One region of the Micromonospora sp. NPDC004336 genome, then DNA from elsewhere that is predicted to be linked to it. Evidence: riboswitches for the same ligand, from Rfam matches in the RefSeq annotation. Region 1 holds a riboswitch; the other holds the start of a gene.
What was found. A riboswitch is a leader RNA that binds a small molecule or an ion and turns the genes downstream of it on or off. The one in region 1 is predicted to bind ZMP and ZTP.

Region 1 (17,525 bases):
GCGCGACGTGCGCAACGGCTTCGCCATCCCGCCGCACGTCGTCGCCGCCAACCTGCCGGCCGGGCGGGACGCGCTCGCGCACGCCGCCACGCCGGGCGTCTCGGCCGTCGCCGCGCACACCGGCGAGGTCTTCGCGCCCGCGCTGAGCTGGGCCGACCTGGACTGGCTGCGCGGGCGTACGACCTTGCCGCTGGTGGTGAAGGGCGTCCTCGACCCGCGCGACGCGGAGCTGGCGGCGGCCGCCGGCGCGGACGCCGTGGTGGTCTCCAACCACGGCGGCCGGCAGCTCGACGGCGCCCCCGCCACCGCCGCCGTGCTGCCCGAGGTGGTGACGGCGGTGGCCGACCGCTGCGAGGTGCTGCTCGACAGCGGCGTACGCGGCGGCGTCGACGTGCTGCGCGCGCTCGCCCTCGGCGCGCGGGGGGTGCTGGTCGGCCGGCCGATGCTCTGGGCGCTCGCCGCCGGGGGGCGGGCCGGGGCGCAGGCGGCGCTGGCGCTGCTGGCCGGCGAGTTCCGCGACGCCCTGGCGCTGGCCGGCTGCGCCGACCCGGCGGCCGTGCGCGAGCTGCGCGTGCTGACGGAGGCGCAGCGGTGAGCGACCCGGTGGACCTGCACGTCGCCGACCTGCATCCGGCGGTGGACGATCCGGCGCTGAACTCGATGAACTTCCTCAACGAGGTGGCGCAGCACTACCCCGACGCGGTGTCGCTGGCGGCCGGCCGGCCGTACGAGGAGTTCTTCGACGCCGCCGCGCTGCACCGGCACCTGGAGACGTTCCGCCGGCACCTCGCCGACGACCTCGGGCAGAGCCCGGCGCAGGTGCACCGGACCCTGTTCCAGTACGGCCGCACCAAGGGCATCGTGCACCACCTCGTCGCCCGCAACCTCGCCGTCGACGAGGACGTGACGGTCGACCCGGAGTCGATCGTGGTGACCGTCGGCTGCCAGGAGGCGATGTTCCTGGTGCTGCGGGCGCTGCGCGCCGGTCCGCGGGACGTGCTGCTCGCGGTCGCCCCGACGTACGTGGGGCTGACCGGGGCCGCGCGGCTGCTGGACCTGCCGGTGCGGCCGGTGGCCGGCGGCCCGGCCGGGGTGGACCTGGCCGACCTGCGCGAGCAGGTGCGCCGGGCGCGGGCGGCGGGGCTGCGCCCGCGCGCGTGCTACGTGATGCCGGACTTCGCCAACCCGTCGGGGACGCGCATCGGGCTGGCCGACCGGCGGCGGCTGCTCGACCTGGCCGCCGAGGAGGACCTGCTGCTGCTGGAGGACAACCCGTACGGCCTCTTTCCCGCCGGGGACGCGGGGCGGCTGCCCACGCTGAAGGCGCTGGACACCGCGCGGCGGGTGGTCTATCTCGGCTCGTTCGCCAAGACCGTGCTGCCCGGCGCCCGGGTGGGCTACGTGGTGGCCGACCAGCGCGTCGCTGGCTCCGACGGCGGCGTGGGCCTGCTCGCCGACCAGCTCGCCAAGATCAAGAGCATGGTCACGGTGAACACGTCGGCGATCGCCCAGGCGGTCGTGGGCGGGGCGCTGCTGGAGCACGGGTGCAGCCTGGTGGCGGCCACCGCCCGGGAGCGGGCCGCGTACGGCCGGAACCTGCGCCACCTCGTCGACGGCCTGGCCCGGCGCTTTCCGCCCGACGCCTCGCCGGTGCGGTGGAACGTGCCCGCGGGCGGGTTCTTCGTGGTGGTCACCGTGCCGTTCGCCGTCGACGACGCGCTGCTGCACCGCTCCGCCCGCGAGTACGGGCTGCTCTGGACGCCGATGGCGCACTTCTACGACGACGGCACCCCGGTCGACGCGCTGCGGCTGTCGGTCAGCGCGGTCACCCCGGAGCAGATCGACCTCGGCCTGGACCGGCTGGCCGAGCTGGTGGCCGACGAGACGGCCCGACGGGAGGCGGGCGCGGCCGCGGGATGACACACCGCGTTCACCGCACGGCAATCCGCGACTGCCCGTGTTCCGCCGTCCTGGGTGGACACTCATAATGGACGCCATGGTCGCCTGGGAGTACGCGTTGCTGGTCCGCCGCTATCAGGGGCAGGGCCGCAACTTCCATGTCAGCTTCATCTGGTACGGCCCGGACGGGTCCCGCCGGGACATCACCGCGTACGGCGACACCGCGATCGCGCACCTCAACCGGGCCGGCCGGGAGGGCTGGGAGCTGGTCTCCGCCGCCGAGGACGTGAACAACATCCAGGGCAGCACGGAGGTGCACCGCTACCACCTGAAGCGCCCCATCGCCTGACCTCGTCGGCGCGGGCGTCGGCCGCCGTCTGCTCGGCGGTGTTGTTAGCGTTGCCCTCCGGCCGCCGCCGATCGGCCGCCCGCCCCGGGCGCCGGCGGGCTGCGGCGGGAGGAGGAACGGTGGCGCAGCCGGCAGCCGGGGCGCCCCGGCACGTCGTCGGGGTCGACTTCGGCACCCTTTCCGGTCGGGCGGTCGTCGTGGACGTCGCCGACGGGACCGTGCGGGGCGAGGCCGTCCACGAGTACCGGCACGGGGTGCTCACCGAGCGGCTGCCCGACGGGACGCCGTTGCCGCCGGACTGGGCGTTGCAGCACCCCGACGACCACCGCGAGGTGCTCCGGGTCGCGGTGCCCGCCGCGCTGCGCGCCGCCGGGGTGCGCCCCGGGGACGTGCTCGGCATCGGCGTCGACGCCACCTCCTGCACCGTGCTGCCCACCCGCGCCGACGGCACCCCGCTCTGCGAGCTGCCCGACCTCGCGGGCCGGCCGCACGCGTACCCGAAGCTGTGGAAGCACCACGCGGCCCAGCGGCAGGCCGCCCGGATCAACGACGTCGCCGCCGCGCGCGGCGAGCCGTGGCTGCCCCGCTACGGCGGCCGCGTCTCCGCCGAGTGGCAGCTCGCCAAGGCGCTGGAGGTGCTGGAGGACGACCCGGAGGTCTTCGACCGGGCCGAGCGCTTCATCGAGACGGCGGACTGGCTGGTCTGGCAGCTCTGCGGCCGGGAGACCCGCAACGTCTCCGCCGCCGGCTACAAGGGGCTGCGCCAGGACGGGCGGTACCCGTCGGCGGAGTTCCTGCGCGCCCTGCACCCCCGCCTCGACGGGCTGCTGCCCCGGATCGACGGGCCGCTCGCGCCCCTCGGCGCCCGGGCCGGCGGGCTGACCGCCGAGGCCGCCCGCTGGACCGGCCTGCCGGTGGGGACCGCCGTCGCGGTCGGCGCCATCGACGCGCACGTCACCGCCGCGGCGGCCCGCTCGGTCGAGCCGGGCCGGATGCTCGCCGTACTCGGCACCTCCACCTGCCTGATCATGAACGCGGCCGCCTACCACGAGGTGCCCGGGGTCTGCGGCGTGGTCGACGGCGGCGTCACCACCGGAGCCTGGGGCTACGAGGCGGGGCAGAGCGGGGTCGGCGACATCTTCGCCTGGTACGTCCGCAACGCCCTGCCGGCCGGCTACGCCGACGAGGCGCGCCGCCGCGGGCTGAGCCCGTACGAGCTGCTGGACGACCTCGCCGCCGCCCAGCCGGTGGGCGGACACGGGCTGCTGGCGCTGGACTGGCACAGCGGCAACCGGTCGGTGCTGATGGACCACGAGCTGAGCGGCGTGCTGGTCGGGCTGACGCTGGCCACCCGGCCCGAGGAGATCTGGCGGGCGCTGCTGGAGGCGACCGCCTTCGGCGCCCGGACCGTCGTCGACGCGTTCACCGCCGCGGGGGTGGCCGTCGACGAGCTGACCGTGGCCGGCGGACTGACCGGGAACCGGCTGCTGCTGCGGATCTACGCCGACGTGCTCGGCCGGCCGCTGCACGTGGTCGACTCCGCCCACCCGGCGGCGCTGGGCGCGGCGATCCACGCGGCGGCGGCCGCCGGGGCGTACCCGGACGTGCCGGCCGCCTCGGCGGCGATGGGCGCCGGCCGGCGCGAGACCTGGCACCCCGACCCGGCCCGGGCCGCCGCCTACGACGACCTGTACGCCGAGTACCGCGCCCTGCACGACCACTTCGGGCGGGGCGGCACCGACGTGCTGCACCGCCTGCGCGCCCTGCGCCACCGCGCCCGCCCCCGCTGACGGCGCCGCCTCCCCGCATCAGCGCGGTGGCGGGTCGGGCGGGGGCGTCGTGGGGTGTGCGTCGGGTCAGCGTGGCGTCCCCGCGCGTCAGTTCGGCGATGCCCCCGTGCGGTGGGCCGGGCGGGGCGGCGGGGAGCGCCGCGCCGGTTCAGCCCGGCGGCGCCGCCGCGCCAGCTCGCGGCGCCCCCGGGCGTCAGTTCGGCGGTGTCCCCGCGCAGCGGGCCGCGCGGGGACACCGGGGGAGCGTGCGGCGGGTCAGCCCAGGTCGACGGCCGGGTAGAGCGGGAAGCCGCCCAGCAGGTCGCTGGCCTGCTTGCTCACCCGGTCGGCGACGGCCGGGTCGAGAGCGTACTTGGCCTTGGACGGGGTGCCGTCCGCGTTCGCGCCCGGCCTGGTCTGGCTGAGCACGGTGTGGATCAGCTCGGCCGTCTCGTCCATCTGCGCCGGGCCCAGCCCACGGGTGGTCAGCGCCGGGGTGCCGATGCGGATGCCGGAGGTGTACCACGCGCCGTTCGGGTCCTGCGGTACCGAGTTGCGGTTGGTGACGATGCCCGAGTCGAGCAGCGCCTGCTCGGCCTGCCGGCCGGTGAGCCCGTAGCCGGTGACGTCGATGAGCACCAGGTGGTTGTCGGTGCCGCCGGTGACCAGCTTGCCGCCCCGGCGCAGCAGCCCCTCCGCGAGGGCCTGGGCGTTGGTGACGATCCGCTGGGCATAGTCGGCGAAGTCGGGCCGGCGGGCCTCGGCCAGCGCGACGGCCTTCGCGGCCATCACGTGCGGCAGCGGGCCGCCGAGCACCATCGGGCAGCCCCGGTCGACCTGGTCGGCCAGCTCCGGCTGGCAGAGCACCATGCCACCACGCGGGCCGCGCAGCGACTTGTGCGTGGTGGTGGTGACGATGTGCGCGTGCGGCACCGGGTCGAAGTCGCCGGTGAAGACCTTGCCCGCGACCAGGCCGGCGAAGTGCGCCATGTCGACCATGAAGGTGGCGCCGACGGAGTCGGCGATCTCGCGCATGATCCGGAAGTTGACCTTCCGCGGGTACGCCGAGTAGCCGGCGACCAGGATCAGCGGCTTGAACTCCCGGGCGGCCTCGGCGACCTTGTCGTAGTCGACCAGGCCGGTGGCCGGGTCGGTGCCGTAGCTGCGCTGGTCGAACATCTTGCCGGAAATGTTCGGCCGGAACCCGTGGGTGAGGTGGCCACCGGCGTCCAGCGACATGCCGAGCATCCGCTGGTTGCCCAGCTCCCGGCGCAGCGCGAACCAGTCCGCCTCGGTGAGGTCGTTGACGTGGCGCGCCTGGGCCTTCTTCAGCGCGGGGGACTCCACCCGGTCGGCGAGGATCGCCCAGAAGGCGACCAGGTTGGCGTCGATGCCGGAGTGCGGCTGCACGTACGCGTGGGCCGCGCCGAACAGCTCCCGGGCGTGCTCGGCGGCGAGCGCCTCGACGGTGTCCACGTTCTGGCAGCCGGCGTAGAAGCGACGCCCGACGGTGCCCTCGGCGTACTTGTCGCTGAACCAGTTGCCCATTGCCAGCAGGGTCGCCGGGGAGGCGTAGTTCTCGCTGGCGATGAGCTTGAGCGACTCGCGCTGGTCGGCGAGCTCGGCGCCGATGGCGTCGGCCACCCGGGGCTCGACGGCGCGGATCACCTCGAGGGCGCTGCGGAAGGCGGTGGATTCGGCGTTCGGCGACGACATGCGACCTCCAGTGACGTGCGGAAGGCCCAGGCGCTCGGCATGCGTCCTCATGACGGGACCGCTTCCCGATGGTTCTCCATCCCCACGCGCCAGTCACGGCCCGGCCCGATCCTACCGGGTCGGCCCGGCACACCCCCGTCCCGCCTCGAGTCCCCGGCTTGCCTCCCCACTCCCGGCTTGCCGGGCCCCGTTTGCCTGGTCACTCCCGGCTTTCCTCGCCCCCGCTTGCCTCGCCATCCTCGGCTTGTCTCGGCACCCCGGCTTGCCTGGTCACTCCTGGCTTGTCTCGGCACCCCGGCTTGCCTGGTCACTCCTGGCTTGTCTCGGCACCCCGGCTTGCCTTGCCTCCCGGGGCCCGTCCCGGCCCCCCTTCGCGATGGCCGCCTTTCTCGCCAGTCGGCCCCGCTTGACTGGCCTGCCCCGCCCTCTTCGCGTGCTCGCCCCTTCGCCTGCCGGCCCGTCTGCTCCTCGGGACCCGCTTCCCGCACCCCACCGCCCGATGCGTCCGCCGACCCGTCCCGTTCAACCCGTCCATCCCGCCAATCCGCCCCACCGGCGGATCAAGATCCGCTTGCCGGCACCGCTTGCTCCTCAAGATCTGCACAACATCCGGGATGTAGTGGCCTCAGAGCCGTAAGGAGGCCACTACATCAGGGAAGTTGTGCGGATCTTGGCGCGGGACGCGGGACGCGGGACGCAGGACGTGGGACTGGGGGCGCGGGCCCAGGCGCGAGACGGGGAGCGCGGACGTGGGACGGGGCCCGGAACGCGGGGCGTGGGACGGGGACGGGGTCGCCGGGCGCGGGTCCGGGACACAGGGCGCAGGTTCGGGCCCGAGGCGCAAGTGCGGACGTGGGGCGCGGGACCGGGGCGCGGTCGCGGGGCGCGGGTCCGGGACACGGGTTCGGGCCCGGGGCGGGAGTGCGGACGGGGGTGCGGGACGGGGGGTGCGGGCGCGGGGCGGTCGCGCGGACGTGGGGCGCAGGCCCGGGGCGCAAGTGCGGACGTGGGGCGCGGGACCGGAGCGGGGGACGGGGGCGCGGGACGGGGACGGGAGCGCGGACGGGGGCCCGCCGGACGCGGGGTGGGAGCGCGGACGCGGGATGTGGGGCGGGGGCGCGGGACGGGGCCGTGAGGGGCGGGGCGGGCGGGGGCGGAGACGTGTGGGGGCGGGGCGTGCGGGCTCGCGGTGGGGGTGGCCGGTCAATAGGATCGAGGTCATGGCGGCCGATGGGAGCGCGGGTGGCAGCCTGCTCGCCATCAGCGACCTGCACGTGGGGCACCCGGGTAACCGGGAGGTGGTGGAGGGGCTGCGTCCGGGGTCGCCGGACGACTGGCTGATCGTCGCCGGGGACGTCGGCGACACCGTCCGCGACGTCGAGTGGGCGCTCGGGCTGCTCAGTGAGCGCTTCGCGCGGGTGGTCTGGGCGCCGGGCAACCACGAGCTGTGGACGCCGCCGGCCGACCCGGTGACGCTGCGTGGGGTGGCGCGTTACGCGCATCTCGTCGACCTGTGCCGGCGGCTGGGCGTGCTGACCCCGGAGGACCCGTACCCGGTGTGGCGGGGGTCGGGCGGGCCGGTGCTGGTGGCGCCGCTGTTCCTGCTCTACGACCACAGCTGGCGCCCGGAGGGGTTCGACACCACCGAGGCGGCGCTGGCGGAGGCGTACCGGACGGGGATCGTCTGCACCGACGAGTTCCTGCTGCACCCGGATCCCTACCCGAGCCGGTCGGCGTGGTCCGCCGCCCGGGTCGACGAGACCGCGCGGCGGCTCGCCGGGCGGGAGCCGGGGCTGCCGACGGTGCTGGTCAACCACTGGCCGCTGCTGCGCGAGCCGACCCGGATCCTGCGCTACCCGATCTTCGCCCAGTGGTGCGGCACCGAGGCCACCGCCGACTGGCACCTGCGCTTCGACGCGGCCGCCGTGGTCTACGGTCACCTGCACATCCCCCGCACCACCTGGCACGACGGGGTGCGGTTCGAGGAGGTGTCGGTGGGCTACCCGAGGGAGTGGCGGACCCGGTCCGTACCGCCGTCGCTGCGGCGCATCCTGCCCGCGCCCCCGGCATGACGACGGGCCCCGGCGCACCGGGGCCCGTCGGAGGTGGGCGGATCAGGCCGTCACGGCGTCGAGCGACTTCTTGATCGCCTTGGGGTCGGTGGGCTTGCGCGGCGCGTCGGCGCGCAGCTCGATCATCCGCTCGCCGATCTCCTGGAGCTGCTTACGGCCGAGCGCCTCGCGCACCTTGGGGAACCACTCCTGCTCCTCCTCCTCGACGTGGTGCAGGACGTTCTCGATCAGCACCGTGGTCTTGGCGTTGAAGCGTTCGTCGTCGGCGTCCATGGTGAACAGCTCGGCGCAGAGCACGTCGGCGACGTGGTGCTCCTCGTACGACTCGAGGATGTCGTCCTCCAGGTCGGGCAGGAGCTTGCGGACCTCCGGGTACATCACCTCGTTCTCGAGGTAGGTGTGCACCGTGAGGGCCTCCAGGATCTCGCTCACCAGCTTCTGCCGCTTCGCGGCCGGCCCCTCCTCGGCATCCTGGAAGGCCTTGAACAGGCGGCGCATCTCCTTGTGGTCCTCTTTCAACAGGACGATGGCATCGGTGGACACCGGTTGACCTCCTCGGCTCGTCTGACGCCTCCTCCCGTACCCCGGCCGTGAGCAGCGAAAACGGGTGGGGCCCGGCGGAATGCCGCCGGGCCCCACCACGGGTAGTGCGAGTGGTTACCGCACCACGTTGTACGCGTTGACCATGCCGGCGCCGTAGAACCCGTTGCGCTTCCCGCCGGAGCAGGTGGCGTCGTAGGCGTTCGGACCGGCCGCGATCAGCGGCACCGGGTTGTAGACGCCGCCGGGGCAGGGGATCGACTCGGCGGTGTTGGCCAGGAAGGCCGACAGCTGGCCCGGGGTCATGCCCGGGTGCGCCGACACGGCCAGGGCGGCCACGCCGGCGGCGTGCGGCGAGGACATCGAGGTGCCCTGCTTGTAGCCCCAGCCGTTGGTCTTCGTGGCGGTGTTGTAGGTGGTGGACAGGATGCCGTCGGAGGGGGTCGAGGTGCGGCCCTGCGTACGGAAGCGGGTGTCGCCACCCGGCGCCGTCACCTCGACCACGCCCTGCCCGTACGAGGAGTAGTAGCTCTTCTCCCCGGTCGGGCCGACCGCCGAGACCGTCACCACGCCCGGCGCCTCGCCGGGAAGGACGAGGCAGGAGCTGGTGAGGTTCTCGCGCTCCTCGGGCGTGCCGTTGTTCGGGCTGCCCGTGTCGGTGATCTTGTGGGCGAGGTCCCAGTTGGAGTTGCCCGCGGACGCGACGTGCAGCACGCCCTTGCTCTGCGAGTAGCGCAGGGCCCGCTGGATCGCCTTCCACACCGGGCGCTGACGCGCGTCGTTGCGGCAGTTGAGCTGCCACGGGTCGATGTAGTAGCTGTTGTTGGTGACCTGCATGCCCTGCTCGGCGGCCCACATGAACCCGCAGACCGCGGCCTCCGGGAAGATGTAGCCGTCGTCGTTGACGACCTTCACGGCGGCCAGCTTGGCGCCCGGGGCGACACCGGTCACCCCGACGCCGTTTACGGCGGCGGCGATGGTGCCGGCCACGTGGGTGCCGTGGTCGGAGGTGGTCGGGTTCCACGCGGACTCGGTGGTGTCGGAGACCCCACCGACGCAGGACGTGCTCTTGTTCTTGGCGATCTGGCTCGCCAGGTCGGGGTGGCTGGAGGAGATGCCGCTGTCCAGCACGCCCACGACCACGTCGGCGCGGCCGGCGTTGACGGCGTGGGCCTGCGGGACGTCGATCATCGGCATGTCCCACTGCTGACCGAAGAGGGGCTCCTTGGTCGGGTCGGCGGTCGTGCTGACCGCCTCGGCCGCCGAGACCTCCAGGGTCTCGCCCTCCTCGAGGGCGGTGCCCAGGCCGGCCGTGGACGCCACCGAGTCGACGCCCGCGCCCGCCACGTCCGTGGCGAAGTCGGGGTTGGTCGACCGGACGACGAGCACGCCGATCTGGTCGTAGCTGGCCACCACGGTGCCCTTGGCGGCGGCCACGCGGGCGGCCGCCTTGTCGGTCTTGGCGCCCTGAGGGGCGAGCACCAGGAACGTGGTGTCCGGGCCGGCGGCCGACGCCGCCGGAGCCAGCCCGCCGGCGACGGCGAGGCCGACACCGAGCGTCACGGCGGACGCGGCAGCCAGTGTCTTGCGACGGAGGTTCTTCACACAGACTCCCAGGGGGCTGTTTCCAGCCGGGTACGCCCCCTGGCGGGGAGCGGCCGGCGGGAGGAGGGCGGGACGCCCGCCTCCGATGGATCAGCGTAGGAGTGGCCTGTGGCGTTACACACATCCGTTCGGTCAGACAAAAGGTGTCAGACGGTGGCGAGGGTGTGGGGGATCTCGTCCAGCAGCTCCCGGGCGAGGAACCCGATCCGGCCGTACCGCGGCACCAGCCGCTGGCCGCTGACCGCGTGGGCGAACGCCGCCCAGCACGCCGCCTGCGCCGGCTCGGCGCCCCGGGAGAGCAGCCCGGCGAGGAGCCCCGCCCGGACGTCCCCGCTGCCGGACGTGCCGAGGCCCGCGTCGCCGCTCTCCTCCCGCCAGCTCCGGCCGTCGGCGGTGGCGATGTGGCCGTAGAGCGAGACGACGGCGTCGTACCGGCTGGCCAGCTCGACCGCGTCCGCGTCCAGGTCGTCGCCGGGGTCGCGCCCCAGCAGGTGCCGGGCCTCGGTGAGGTTGGGGGTCAGCACCACCGGCCGCCCGGAGCCGACCAGCAGGTCCGGGGCGTGGCTGAGGGCCCCCAGGGCGTACGCGTCGAGCACCAGCGCCGTCTCCCGGGCGGCCGCGTCGAGGACGAGGCGCAGCAGGCGCGCCGTCTCGTCGATGTCCTTGAGGCCCGGGCCGACGGCGACCACGTCGGCGTCGGCCACCAGGTCGGCCAGCAGCTCGCCGGGCCGGCCGGCGACCGCGCCGTCGGCGGTCTCGGGCAGGCCCACCACCAGCGCCTCGGGCACCTGGATGCTCAGCGCGGCGGCGGTCGACTCGGCCGCGGCCAGTTGCAGCACGCCCGCCCCGGCCCGCAGCGCCGCCACGCCGGCGAGCAGCACCGCGCCCGGGGTGAACCGCGAGCCCCCGACCACCAGCACCGTGCCGCGTGCCTCCTTGCCGCCGGTCGGCACGGGCAGCGCCCAGTCGCGCAGCAGGCCGGGGGTGATCACCCGGGTGTCAGACCGGTTCGGCATGGACCTCGTCCTCCCTGGTCGGCCGGGCACCCTGCGCCCGCAGGTGGCCGACGTCGTTGAACACGTCGGGGGTCAGCCGGCCCTCCGGCCCGGCGGACCAGCCCGTGACGGAGCAGTTCGCGATGACCTGCTCCCGGGTCAGCGCCATCAGCTCCGCCTCGGTGAGCCCCTCCACCAGGTAACGGGTCAGGAAGACCAGAGCGTCGTGGCCGAACAGCAGCACCCGGCGGCCCTCGTGGTCGCGGCGCAGGTCGCCCAGGAGCGCGCGCAGGCGCAGCGCCACGTCCGTCCAGGACTCGCCGCCCGGCGGCCGGTAGTAGAACTTGCCGAGCCGGTCCCGGCGCCGCGCCTCGTCCGGGTGGCGGCGGCGTACCCCGTGCCCGGTCAGCCCGTCGAGGATGCCGAGTTCCCGGTCGCGTAGCCGCTCGTCCCGGCTGAGTGGGATTCCGGTGCCGGCCAGGGCCAGCTCGGCGGTCTGCACCGCCCGCAGGTACGGCGACACCACCGCGACGTCCGGCCGGCGGCCCTCGGGCAGGCCGGCCAGCCACCGCGCCGTGGCCCGCGCCTGCTCCTCGCCGGTCGGGCTCAGCGGCACGTCCGCGTCCCGGTGGGTCAGGTCGATCAGCTCGGCGCCGGACGCCTCGGCCGCCGTGGCCGCCACGTTCGCCGTGCTCTCGCCGTGCCGGACGATCCAGAGCGCTGCCAGTTCCGCCATGCGGCAACCCCTACCCGGGGCCCGGCGCGGATAACCGCGCCACTCGTGCGGGCACCGGGCGGAACGCTCAGGCTGCCGGGCAGCGGGCGAAGAGGGTGGTGAAGCCGGACTCGACGCGCTCGACGCCAAGCACCAGGCCCCTGCCCTCCCCGGCCATCGTCAGCTCCAGCTCTTCGTCGACCGTGGTCGACTCGAAGGTCACCCAGTCGAGCACGACGTGGTCGCGGCGGGCCTGGAACATGTCGCCGCGGTCCACGAAGACGCGCCATCGGCCGGCGCCGTGCTGCGGCACCGCGCCCCCGTGCTCGGTCTTCCGCCGGTAGCCCGGCACGAAGTCCTCGTCGTACAGGACCTCGTCGATCAGCGGGGCGGAAATGTCGGTGACGGTGAATCCACCGGCCGCGTCGAGGGTGAGCAGGTCCCGTTCCGGGCCGCACCAGGCACCGGTCACGTCGGCGCTGGTGGGCGGCGGCGACCCGCCCCCGCAGCCGGCGGCGACAGCCACCAGCACCAGCACCGCGTACGCCGTTCGTCCGCGCATGAACGCCCCCTTGGCTTCGCCGGATGGTAGTCCTGCGGCCGGGCGTGAACGGGGGCAGGCCGGGTAAGCGCTGCCGCCACCGAACAGCGAGTTGGGGAGGTAGTCCGTGGCGACCATGACGAAGGAACAGATCAGCCCGGTGAAGGATCAGAACTACGACCTGATCCACGTGCTGCAGATGTCGTTGAAGCACATCTGGAAGTTGGACACGTACATCGCCGACGCGGACGCGCGGGGCGACACGGAACTCGCCACCTGGTTCCGGAAGATGCAGGAGAACAACCGCAAGGCGGGCGAGCAGGGCAAGAAGATGCTCCTGGCGCGCCTCCAGGAGGACATGAGCTGATCGCGGGCCGGCGGGGGCCGGGCGGCCGGGATCTGGCCGCCGGCCCCCGCGCGTACGACCGGCGCGCGGGACGGCGCGGACCGCCGTCGACATGGACAATGGTCCATCCGGGTCACACGGATGGAGCTGCCGATGACGGTCATCAGGGGTCTGCGCGAGGCGCTCGTGCTGTTCGTGATCGCGCTCGTCGTGGCCGCGGTCTCGGCGGGGATCTGGATGGCGGTCGCGGGTGGTGACTTCCTCCACCGGTTCGGCGTCGTGCTCGTGGTCGTCGGCGCCCTGCTCGGCGTGACCAGCGACCTGACCCTGAGCCGGATGGGCATGCTCGACGCCCGGAGCATCTTCGGGCTCGCACCCGAGCGGGAGAGCGGGGGCGGCGGGCGGGTGCTGACCGGCGTCGGGGTCTTCCTCTTCGTCGGCCTGCCGCTGGCGGCCCTCGGCATCGCGCTGATCGCCTGAGCGACCCGTTCGCCTCGCGGCCGGCCAGCCGCGATCGGGGGCAGCGGTGGCCGCCGTCACCCCCCGGGTGGCCGCCCGCTACCCGGCTGCTCGACCGGCCACCGCACCCGGGCGCTCGGCCGATCGTCTCTCGCCGCCCGACGACCCGGTCCCTTGTCGCCCGGCCCCTTCGTCGCCCGGCCTGTTCGCCGCCCGGCCCGGGCCCGGCGCGCTGCCTCCCGGCGCCGGCCGGTCGCCGCTACGGTGTGAGTCGTGGCGACGGCGGCCGAGGAGATCACGGTGGGGGAGCGGGTCGTCCGCGTCTCCAGTCCGGACAAGCCCTACTTTCCCGAGCTGGGGCTGACCAAGCTGGACGTGGTGCGCTATTTCCTCGCCGTCGGCGACGGCATCCTGCGCGCCCTGCGAGACCGGCCGACGATGCTGGAGCGGTGGCCGCGCGGCGTCTTCGAGGGTGCGAAGATCGGCACCCGGCAGGACAACCGGGGCGACGCCTTCTACCAGAAGCGGCTGCCGGCGGGCGCGCCCGAGTGGGTGCGCACCGCGCACATCACGTTCCCGAGCGGGCGTACGGCCGACGAGGTCGCGCCGAGCGAGCTGGCCGTGGTGATCTGGGCGGCCAACCTCGGCACGCTGCGGTTCCACCCGTGGCCGGTCTCCGCCGCCGACGTCGAGCGCCCCGACCAGCTGCGGATCGACCTCGACCCGATGCCCGGGGTGGGCTTCGACCAGGTGGTGCCGGTCGCCCACGAGGTGCGCGCGTTCCTCGACGAGCTGGGCCTGACCGGCTACCCGAAGACCACCGGCGGGCGGGGCCTGCACATCTACCTTTCGATCGAGCCCCGGTGGAGTTTCGGCGACTGCCGGCGGGCGGTGCTGGCGCTGGGCCGCGAGCTGCAACGCCGGCTGCCGGACCTGGTCACCACCACCTGGTGGCGGGAGCAGCGGGACCGCCCGGTCTTCATCGACTACAACCAGATGTCCCGGGACCACACGATGGCCTCGGCGTACTCCATCCGCCCGACCCCGAAGGCCCTGGTCTCCGCGCCGCTGGTCTGGTCCGAGCTGGACGACGTGCGGCCGGAGGACTTCGACGTCACCACGATGCCGGCCCGCTTCGCCGAGCGCGGCGACCCCCACGCGGGCCTCGACGGGCGGCGCTTCTCCCTGGAGCCGCTGCTGGAGCGGGCCGACCGCGAGGGGCTGGAGGCCCCGCCGGAGCGCTGAGCCCGCCGGCGCTGACGCGGCCGCCGGCCCACGCCGGCGCCCGGCCCACCACCGACCCGCCCGCCGGCCCGGCCGACGCCGGCCCGACCGACGCCGGCCCGACCGACGCCGGCCCGGCCCACGGCGACCCGGACCCACGGCGGCCCGGCCGCGCCGGCCCGGCTCACGGCGGTCGTGCGGCTCACTCCCAGGGGCTGCGCTCGCCGTCGAACTCGTCGAAGACCAGCCACGTGCGGGTCGACAGCACCCCGGCGATGCTCTGCACCCGGCCCAGCACCACGTCCCGCAGGGTCGCGTTGTCCGGTGCCCGGACCAGGGCCAGCACGTCGTGGTCGCCGCCGAGCAGCGCGGCGTGCTCGATGTAGCGCACCCGGGCCAGCTCCGCCGACACCTCCCGCCACGTGTTCTGCTCGATCTTCAACGCGACGTACGCCGAGGTGCCCAGGCCCGCCGCCTCGGGTGCGACCTGCGCCCGGAAGCCGGTGATCACCCCGTCGCGCAGCAGCCGTTCCACCCGGGCGTACGCGTTGGTGCGGGAGATGTGGATCCGCTCGGCGAGGGTGCGCACGGAGGTGCGGCCGTCGCGGACCAGTTCGTCGAGGATGCGCCGGTCGACCTCGTCGAGGGGACGGGCCGAACGTCCCGTTCCGGCCGCCGGCTCCCCGACCGGCCCGGATTCCTGGCTCATCTGGGTGCCATCCGAATGCCATCCGTCCCGCGTTTGTCATGGATCTTGAGTCAATCATCCGACGGCAGGAGCATAGGCCCACCACACGTCCCAGGAGGTCCCGCCGTGACGACCACACCCGAGGCGGTCCGCAGGGCATCCCCGCGCAGCCGCCGGAAGGCCACCCCGCCCGACCCGGCGAAGCCGCTGCTGCCGGCCACCGAGCCGATCCGCCTGCTCGATCCCACCGGTACGCCGCTGCCCGCCCCCGCCGACTACCCCGAGCCGCCCGTCGAGGCGCTCGCCGAGATGTACCGGCGGATGGTGATCGGGCGTCGCTTCGACGTCCAGGCCACCGCCCTGACCAAGCAGGGCCGGCTGGCGGTCTACCCGTCCTCGCGCGGCCAGGAGGCCTGCCAGGTCGGCGCGATCCTCGCGCTGCGCGACGACGACTGGGTCTTCCCGACCTACCGGGAGTCCATGGCGCTGGTCTCCCGGGGCATCGACCCGGTCGAGGTGCTGACGCTGCTGCGCGGCGACTGGCACTGCGGGTACGACCCCGCCGCCCGGCGCACCGCCCCGCAGTGCACCCCGCTGGCGACGCAGTGCGTGCACGCCGCCGGGCTGGCCTACGGCGAGGCATACCAGGGGCGGGACAGCGTCGCGCTGGCGTTCATCGGCGACGGTGCCACCAGCGAGGGCGACTTCCACGAGGGCGTCAACTTCGCCGCCGTGTTCAAGGCCCCGGTCGTCTACTTCGTGCAGAACAACCGGTACGCGATCAGCGTCCCGCTGTCCCGGCAGACCGCCGCCCCGTCGCTGGCGTACAAGGGCGTCGGCTACGGCGTGCCCAGCGAGCAGGTCGACGGCAACGACCCGGTGGCCGTCCTCGCGGTGCTCACCCGCGCGGTCGAACACGCCCGCGCCGGCAGGGGCCCGTTCCTGGTCGAGGCGCACACCTACCGGATGGAGCCGCACACCAACGCCGACGACGCCACCCGTTACCGCGACGGCGCCGAGGTGGAGGCGTGGCGGGACCGCGACCCGGTGGCCCGCCTGGAGGCGTACCTGCGCTCGCGCGGCGCGCTCGACGACGCGGGCGTCGCCGCCGTCGCCGAGGAGGCCGAGGCGTACGCGGCCGACCTGCGCACCCGGATGAACGCGCAGCCGGCGGTCGACCCGATGAGCCTCTTCGACCACGTCTACGCCGAGCCCACCCCACAGTTGGTCGAGCAGCGCGAGCAGGTCCGCGCCGAGCTGGCCGCCGCGGACGAGGAGAGTGAGCGCTGATGGCCGCCCTGACCATGGCAAAGGCGCTCAACGCCGCGCTCGCCGACGCGATGCTCGACGACGACCGGGTGCTCGTCTTCGGCGAGGACGTGGGGGCGCTCGGCGGCGTCTTCCGGATCACCGACGGCCTCCAGGCCCGCTTCGGCGACAAGCGCTGCTTCGACACCCCGCTCGCCGAGGCCGGCATCGTCGGCTTCGCCGTCGGCCTGGCCATGTCCGGGCTGCGCCCGGTGGTCGAGATGCAGTTCGACGCGTTCGCGTACCCGGCGTTCGAGCAGATCGCCTCGCACGTGGCGAAGCTGCGCAACCGCACCCGTGGCGCGCTGAGCGTGCCGATCGTGATCCGGGTGCCCTACGCCGGCGGCATCGGCGGGGTCGAGCACCACTGCGACTCCTCCGAGGCGTACTACGCCCACACCCCGGGGCTGAAGGTGGTCACCCCGGCGACGGTCGAGGACGCGTACTCCCTGCTGCGCCAGGCGATCGACGACCCGGACCCGGTCGTGTTCATGGAGCCGAAGAAGCTCTACTTCTCCAGCGCCGACGCGGAGCTGCCGGCCACGACCGCGCCGATCGGCCGCGCCGTCGTACGCCGGCCGGGCCGCGACGCCACGCTGGTCGCGTACGGGCCGGCGGTGCCGGTGGCGCTGGAGGCCGCCGAGGCCGCCCGCGAGGAGGGCTGGGACCTGGAGGTCGTGGACGTGCGCAGCATCGTGCCGTTCGACGACGAGACGGTCACCGCCTCGGTCCGCCGCACCGGCCGGTGCGTGGTGATCCAGGAGGCCCAGGGCTTCGCCGGGGTCGGCGCGGAGATCGCCGCCCGGGTGCAGGAGCGCTGCTTCCACGCCCTGCACGCCCCGGTGCTGCGGGTGTCCGGGCTGGACATCCCGTACCCGGCGCCGATGCTGGAGCACACCCACCTGCCGTCGGTGGACCGGGTGCTCGACACGGTGGCCCGGCTCCAGTGGGACGACCAGCCGGACGAGCGCTGGCTGGCCCGGGGGAGCGCGGCGTGACGACCGTGGACGGTACGCAGGTCTTCCTCCTGCCCGACCTGGGCGAGGGGCTGAGCGAGGCCGAGATCGTCGAGTGGCGGGTCGCCGTGGGCGACGTGGTCACGGTGGACCAGACCGTCGTCGAGGTGGAGACCGCCAAGGCGGTCGTCGACGTGCCCTGCCCGTACGCCGGGCGGGTCGTGGCGCTGCACGGTGCGGCCGGCGAGACCCGCCCGGTCGGCCAGCCGCTGATCACCATCGCGCCGCTGGCCGGCGACGGCGGGACCGGCGACGAGCCCGCCGGCCACGCCACCTACCGCGA
Region 2 (7,284 bases), on a different contig from region 1:
TGCCCGCGCCGGAACCAGGTGGTGTACGGCCAGAAGAAGTCGTCCAGATCGCCCAGCTGGTAGGCGTGCAGCACCGGGTCGCGCCCCAGCAGCCCGGCGAGGACGGCTCGGTCGTGTTCGGCGCGCACCGGCATCCGCCGATGATCACACACCGGCCGTCGCGGCGACGCCCGGGTGCACGTCGGCCCGGCCGGCGCCGCGACGCCGAAGCAGTCGGCCCGGCCGGCGCGGCGGTCAGGTCGACGCCACCCACTGGTCGTAGCCGAGCTTGCCGACCAGCGCCAACACCACCACCAACAGCACGATCCGCACGAAGCCGGAGCCGCGCCGCAGCGCCATCCGCGCCCCGAGCACGGCCCCGGCGATGTTGCACACCGCCATCGCCGCACCCAGCAGCCACCACACGTGCCCCGTCGCCGCGAACACCACCAGCGCCCCCAGGTTCGTGCCCGCGTTCACCATCTTCGCCATCGCCGAGCCGTGCACGAAGTCCGCACCCACCAGCGCGGTGAACGCCAGCACCAGGAACGTCCCCGTACCCGGCCCGATGAGCCCGTCGTACAGCGCGATGCCCACGCCGGCGACCGCGACCACCGCCGCCATCCGCCGCCGGGTCCGCCGCTGCGGCTGCGCCACCACCCCGAGCTGCGGGCGCAGCACCACGAACACCACCACCGACACCAGCACCGCCAGCACCACCGGCCGGTACGCCGACGCCGGCACCGACCCCGCCAGCGCCGCCCCCAGCCCGGCGCAGCACACCGCCAGCCCCGCCGACGGGCCCGCCACCGCCCAGTCGATCTTCGTACGTCGCGCGTACGTCACCGCCGCCGTCGTCGTGCCCGCGATGGCCGCCAGCTTGTTCGTGCCCAACGCCGACGCCACCGGCATCCCCGGCGCCGCCACCAGCAACGCCGGCAGCAGCAACAGGCCGCCACCTCCCACCACGGCATCGATCCACCCCGCCACGGCGGCAGCGGCGAGCAGGGTGGTCAGCGAAAGGGGGTCCACGGCCGGCAATTCTTCCCACCGCCGGCCGCCCCGCGAGACCACGTGTGGCCAGCCTCACCAGCGCCCCGCCCCACCGGCCCGGCCGCACGCGCCGCTCCCGGACCCACCCGACCGACCCGGCTCACCGGCCCCGCCGGCGACGCAGCCACACCCCCGCCGCGCCCACCGCCACGAAGAGCACCATCGAACACCACAACGCCTTCCACACCCGGCAACCCTCCCACGGCGACGTAGGGTGCAAAGCGTGCGCCTGGCCACCTTCAACCTGCTGCACGGCCGGTCCCTCACCGACGGCCTCGTCGACCCCGACCGGCTCACCGCCGCCGTCACCGCCCTCGACGCCGACGTCCTCGCCCTGCAGGAGGTCGACCGCGACCAGAGCCGCAGCGGCAGACTCGACCTGACCGCCATCGCCGCCCGCGCCCTCGGCGCCGGCGAACACCGCTTCGCCGCCGCCGTCGTCGGCACCCCCGGCGAACAGTTCCGCCCCCTGCGCCACGACGACGACGGGCACGGCGAACCCTGCTACGGCATCGGCCTCGTCACCCGCTACCGCGTCCGCACCTGGCAGGTCACCCGGCTGCGTCCCGCCCCCGTACGCTCACCCGTCTACGTCCCCGGGCCCGGCGGCGGCCTCACCCTCCTGCACGACGAACCCCGCGTCGTGCTCGCCGCCGTCCTCGACACCCCCCACGGGCAGCTCACCGTCGCCGCCACCCACCTCTCCTTCGTCCCCGGCTGGAACGCCCACCAACTCCGCCAGACCGTCCGCGCCCTGCGCGCCCTGCCCGCGCCCCGCGTCCTCCTCGGCGACCTGAACCTCCCCGCCGGCCCCGCCCGCCTCCTCACCGGCTGGCGCCCCCTCGGCCGCCGCCCCACCTACCCCGCCGGGCAGCCCCGCGTCCAGCTCGACCACGTCCTCGCCGACCGCCACGGCCTCGACCGCCTCCCGCCCGTCACCGCCGTACGCACACCCCTGTCCACCATCTCCGACCACCGGCCCCTCCTGGTCGACCTCGGCTGAGCGTCCTGTGGCAAGCTGAACCCGACGCGACTGGCGGCCAGGGGATGGCGACAACCATCGGGGAGCTCCACCAGCGCAGGTCGACCGCCTGGGCCTGCGCTGACGACAGGAGCACCATGCCCACCGCCCGACTCCTGCCCGGCGCCCCCGTGGCCGAACGCATCCTCACCGACGTCGCCGCCGGCGTCACCGCCCTGCGCGCCGCCGGGACCACCCCCAGCCTCGCCACCATCCTCGTCGGCGACGACGACGCCAGCGCCGGCTACATCCGCATCAAGCAGCGCCAGGCCGCCGAACTCGGCTTCGACTCACCCCACGTCCACCTGCCCGCCACCGCCACCCAGGCCGACCTGCACCGCGTCATCGCCGAGTTCAACACCGCACCCGACGTGCACGGCCTGCTCATCCAGCACCCCATCCCCGGCCACCTCGACTACGACCGGGCCCTGCAGACCATGGACCCCGACCTCGACGTCGACGGCATGCACCCGCTCAACATGGGCCGGCTCGCCCTCGGCCTGCCCGGGCCGCTGCCCTGCACCCCCGCCGGCATCGAAGCGCTCCTCGCCTTCCACGACGTCCCCGTCGCCGGCCGCGACGTCGTCATCCTCGGCCGCGGCGCCACCCTCGGCCGCCCCCTGGCCCTGCTGCTCACCCAGAAGCGCCCCACCGCCAACGCCGCCGTCACCGTCGTGCACACCGGCGTACCCGACTGGGCCACCCACACCCGCCGCGCCGACATCCTCATCGCCGCCGCCGGCGTACCCGGCATCATCCGGCCCGAACACGTCCGCCCCGGCGCGGTCGTCGTCGGCGGCGGCGTGCGCTACGAAGGCCGACGCCTGCTGCCCGACGTCGACGAGTCCTGCGCCGACGTCGCCGGCGCCATCACCCCGCGCGTCGGGGGAGTGGGCCCCACCACCGTCGCCATGCTCTTCCGCAACGCCCTCGACGCCGCCCGACGCGCCACCGGCCACGCCTGACCCCGCACCCCGACCACCCACACACCGCGCCCCGGTCGGCCTCGTCGGGCCCGACCGGGCCGGCCACGACAGGAGGCGGCGGCCCGCGTCGCGGACGTTGTCGGAGGCCCTCCCTACGATGCCCGCAATGAGCGCAACCGTGGTGGCGCGCGTCCGCCAGACCCTCGCCCGATTCGCCGCCGACGACGTCCCGCCCATGCCGCCCGCCGAGCGGGCGGCATGGGCGCACGCGCTGGCCGACGACACGGAACCGGCCGCCACCGACCAGCTGGTGGCCGCGTTGCGCGCCGGCGAGACCACACCGGACACGCTGCTGGCAGCGGCCCACCGGCTCACCGGCACGCCCGCGCGAGCCGTGGTGACCGCGGCCATCGACGCCGGCCGCGTCAACGCACGCTCCTACGACTCGTCCCAGACCCCGCCGGCCGCCGGCGAGTTCGCCCGCGTCGCGGCCGGCTGCGCCGAGGCCGAGGACGCGCTGCTGCGGGCGGTCCTCGTGACCCACCCGTACGAGGACCGGCCCGGCAGCGTCCCCCACCGCAACCGGACACGCCGCATCGCCGCAGTCCTCGCGGTGCTGTCCGACGCCCACCGCGACGACACGGACCGGTTGGTGCACTGGGCACGGATCCTCGGCGACGCCGACCGCCCCCGCCTCGCCGGCGCCGCCAGCCTGCTGGCACCCCTGGGGCTGGCCGAGATCGACCGGCGCTGCGGCCCGTTGGACGACGGCATGCCCGAGGCCGAGTCGGTGCCGCTGGTACGCGCCCTCGCGCAGGCCGGCCGCGCTGGAGAGGCCCTGGAACTCGCGGCACGACTACACCCGCACGACCGGCAGGAGGCGCTGGTCGCCGCGGCGCGGGCGGTGACCGGGGCGCGCGACGCACGGGCCGTGGTGGCCGCGTTCCGCGCCTGCCCGAAGGGCGGCCGCGACCGCGACCGGCAGGTGGCCTACCGGCACCGCTTCGCCCGGGTGCTGCTCGCCTGCGGCCGGGTCGACGACGCCCTGGCCGAGCTGTCCCGCATGCGCGACTGCCGCACGTCCGGGTTCGGGCCGGCTCCGCTCGCGTCCGAGCTCACGCGGTGGCTCGACCAGCGGCCGGACGAGGCCACCGGGCAGCGCCTGCGGGCCGTGCTCGACGTGCTGGAGAGCCCGCACGTCATCCCGCAGGAACTCGCCCCGTGCGTCGCACCGGTGCTCCACCGGGTGTTCGTGCTCGCCGACCCGGCGCTGCGCACGGAGATCATCGACGCCCGCGCGGCCGGGCTACGGGCGCGGCTACAGCCCGGGGACCGGGCGCTCGTCGACGCCGGGCTCGCGGCCGGGCTGGCCGCCGTCGGCCGCGTCGACGAGGCGACGTCGTTCCTGCGCGACGCGGTGCGCACGGCGCAGCACGGCCGGCGGCTGTTCTTCAGGGCGTGGCCACTGTTCGAGGCGGCCGCGGAGGCCGACCTGGCCGACCGGGACCCCGACCTGTTCGCGGAGGTCGTCGGCACGCTGGCGGCGCGGGCGTCGTACGGGCCCCCGGTGAGCACCGCCGTCGCCGTACGGCTCGGTCCGGCCGGCCGCGCCGCCACCGCGCGGCTGCTCGACCGGTTCCCCCCGGAACACGCCGGCGACTGGGCCGGCTGGCTCGCCGCCGCCGCGGCCGCCACCGGTGACCTCGGCGCGCTTCTCGCGCTGCTGGACGTCGCGGCCGACGCGGCATCCGCCCGGACGGCCGGCCGGGGGATCGCCACGGTCCTGGCCCGGCGGGGCGACCTGGCCGACGCCCGCGCCGTGGCCGACGCGTGCGGCCTGCGCAACGACCTACCGGCCGGCGCGGCGCCCCACGTGGGGTGAGGATCGTCCCGGTCCGCACCGCGACCACCGGTGGGCGCGGTGCGGCCGGACGCGGGCGGGGGAGGGTACCGGCCACGCGCGCCGCGCGACGGTAGGAGGCGACGGGCCGCCGGCAGGGCCCTCCTACCGCGACAGCCCGCGTTCGTCGACGCGCCGGGTCGCGCTGCCCCTGAAGAGCACGACATTCCGTTGGCTAAACCAACGATCGTGATAACGTTGGTCGCACCAACAATCCGGTGTCACGCAAACCCCGGGAGCCCTCACCATGATCAAGCCGTTCCGCATCGACATCCCCCAAGCCGACCTCGACGACCTCACCGACCGACTCTCCCGCACCCGCTGGCCCAACGAGGTCACCGACGCCGGCTGGGACTACGGCTTCCCACTCACCCGACTCAAGGAACTCGCCGAACACTGGCGCACCACCTACGACTGGCGCACACACGAAGCCACACTCAACGAACTCCCACACTTCACCACCGAGATCGACGGCCAGAACATCCACTTCGTCCACGTCCGATCCGCCAACCCGGAAGCACTCGCCCTCGTCCTCACCCACGGCTGGCCCGGCTCGTTCCTGGAGTTCCTCGACGTCATCGAACCCCTCTCACGCGACTTCCACCTCGTCATCCCCTCCATCCCCGGCTACGGCTTCTCCGGCCCCACCCACGAACGCGGCTGGGACACCGTCCGAATCGCACACGCCTGGGCCGAACTGATGCGCCGCCTCGGCTACGAGCACTACGGCGCACAGGGCGGCGACTTCGGCTCCGGCATCTCCCTCGCCCTCGGCGCGATCGCACCCCAAAACGTCGTCGGAGTACACGTCAACTACCTGCCCACCCGACCCGACCCGGACGCCGACATCCCACTGTCCCCAACAGACGAAGCCCGCCTCGACAAGATCCGCCACCTGATGGCGAACCGCCCGCCCTACCAGACCCTCCAGGCCACCACCCCACAGACCATCGGCTACGCGCTCACCGACTCACCGGTCGGCCAACTGGCCTGGATCGCCGAACGCTTCGCCCACTGGACCGACCCACGCTCCCAGATCAGCGACGACCGCATCCTCACCGACATCTCCCTGTACTGGCTCACCGCCACCGCCGCCTCCGCCGCCCGACTGCACCGCGAGGCCCCCCGCCGAACCCAACCCTGCACGACGCCCGTCGGCGTCGCGGTGTTCGCACACGACATCACCCAGCCGGTACGACCACTGGCCGAGCGGCTCTACGACATCAGACACTGGTCCGAATTCGCACACGGCGGCCACTTCGCCGCGATGGAGGTGCCCGACCTGCTCGCCGAGGACATCCGGACCTTCTTCCGCACCCACACCGAGCACCACCAGCCGACCACCACCCGCTAACAGACGACACGGGCCGCGAACGCCCGGCACCCCGAAGCGTTCGCGGCCCGCCAGCCACCCACCACCACGACAACCCACCCTCACCGCACCACCATCCGCTCCACCGCCGCACACCACCCCGGCAGAAACGCCAACACCTCGTCCGCCCGCCGCCGCCGCGCCGCCACCGACAACACCCCCAGATCCGCCACCGCCGCCTCGAACGACGGCGCCAACTCCACACCCCGCCCCGGCGCGTCCACCGTCAGCACCGCGTGACACCGCGCATACGTCGCCACGATCCAGAACATCGCCTCCCGATGCCACCCCGACGCCACCAACGCGGCACTACCGTCCACCACCACCGGCCGCGCCACCGCCGTGATGTCCGCACTGAAGGCGAACCGCGTCCGCGCCACCCCCGCCGCCACGTCGAACGTCCGCGCCAACCCCGCCAGATGCTCCGCCACCCGCCCCGCCGACACCCCACCGCCGTCCAACAACCCCAGCACCGCCCCATAACGGTCCGCCATCCCGTACGCCGCCAACACCTCCCGCGCCACCACGTACCGCCGCCGCACCGTCGGCTCCACCAGCCCCGCCACCAGCGGCAACACCGCCGTCAACGACGTCGGGAACAACCACGCCGTCACCTGATCGTGCAACGGACCCGACACCGGAAGCCCCCGCAACCCCGCCTCGATCCGCGCCCGCAACCCCGCCAACCGACGCCGCACCCACACCGGATCGGCGAACCCCGCCGACACCTCCGCCCCCAACCGCGCCAACCGGCCCGTCGGATCCGCCAACACCCCGTCACCCCGCAGGCACCCCGCCAACACCCACGACCCCAACACCTCCTCCGCCGAGCCCAACTCCTCCCACGTCACGAAGCTGACCTCCAGCAGCACCCCGCCCCACCGGAACTTGCCCAGCTTCTCCGCCGGCTCCGACCGCACCACCAGCACGTCCACGTCCGACCACGGCGGCAGCACCGCATCCGCCGCCATGCCCAGCACCGACCCGCTCAACAGCGCACCCTCCACCCCCGGCACGTCCGCCGCGTACTGCC

Region 2: another riboswitch for ZMP and ZTP. It lies ahead of ACWENR_RS22170 (bifunctional 5,10-methylenetetrahydrofolate dehydrogenase/5,10-methenyltetrahydrofolate cyclohydrolase); the one in region 1 lies ahead of ACWENR_RS21545 (glycine hydroxymethyltransferase).

The regions. Positions count from the first base shown of each region.
Region 1 is NZ_JBSGDY010000116.1:2,630-20,154, forward strand. Features, by position in the region: gene ACWENR_RS21525 (alpha-hydroxy acid oxidase) at 1-595, shown strand, start outside; gene ACWENR_RS21530 (aminotransferase-like domain-containing protein) at 538-1,920, shown strand; gene ACWENR_RS21535 (hypothetical protein) at 1,988-2,248, shown strand; gene araB (ribulokinase) at 2,368-4,038, shown strand; gene ACWENR_RS21545 (glycine hydroxymethyltransferase) at 4,294-5,733, opposite strand; ZMP/ZTP riboswitch at 5,751-5,840, opposite strand; gene ACWENR_RS21550 (metallophosphoesterase family protein) at 6,954-7,805, shown strand; gene ACWENR_RS21555 (hemerythrin domain-containing protein) at 7,848-8,348, opposite strand; gene ACWENR_RS21560 (S8 family peptidase) at 8,463-9,950, opposite strand; gene ACWENR_RS21565 (NAD(P)H-hydrate dehydratase) at 10,097-10,966, opposite strand; gene ACWENR_RS21570 (histidine phosphatase family protein) at 10,950-11,681, opposite strand; gene ACWENR_RS21575 (hypothetical protein) at 11,749-12,222, opposite strand; gene ACWENR_RS21580 (hypothetical protein) at 12,338-12,568, shown strand; gene ACWENR_RS21585 (hypothetical protein) at 12,701-13,027, shown strand; gene ACWENR_RS21590 (DNA polymerase domain-containing protein) at 13,280-14,251, shown strand; gene ACWENR_RS21595 (Lrp/AsnC family transcriptional regulator) at 14,433-14,939, opposite strand; gene pdhA (pyruvate dehydrogenase (acetyl-transferring) E1 component subunit alpha) at 15,045-16,208, shown strand; gene ACWENR_RS21605 (alpha-ketoacid dehydrogenase subunit beta) at 16,208-17,224, shown strand; partial or broken gene ACWENR_RS21610 (biotin/lipoyl-containing protein) at 17,221-17,525, shown strand, end outside.
Region 2 is NZ_JBSGDY010000123.1:11,412-18,695, reverse strand. Features, by position in the region: partial or broken gene ACWENR_RS22185 (GNAT family N-acetyltransferase) at 1-134, opposite strand, end outside; gene ACWENR_RS22180 (sulfite exporter TauE/SafE family protein) at 235-1,011, opposite strand; gene ACWENR_RS22175 (endonuclease/exonuclease/phosphatase family protein) at 1,256-2,035, shown strand; ZMP/ZTP riboswitch at 2,052-2,136, shown strand; gene ACWENR_RS22170 (bifunctional 5,10-methylenetetrahydrofolate dehydrogenase/5,10-methenyltetrahydrofolate cyclohydrolase) at 2,152-3,018, shown strand; gene ACWENR_RS22165 (hypothetical protein) at 3,146-4,861, shown strand; gene ACWENR_RS22160 (epoxide hydrolase family protein) at 5,127-6,233, shown strand; gene ACWENR_RS22155 (hypothetical protein) at 6,314-7,284, opposite strand, start outside.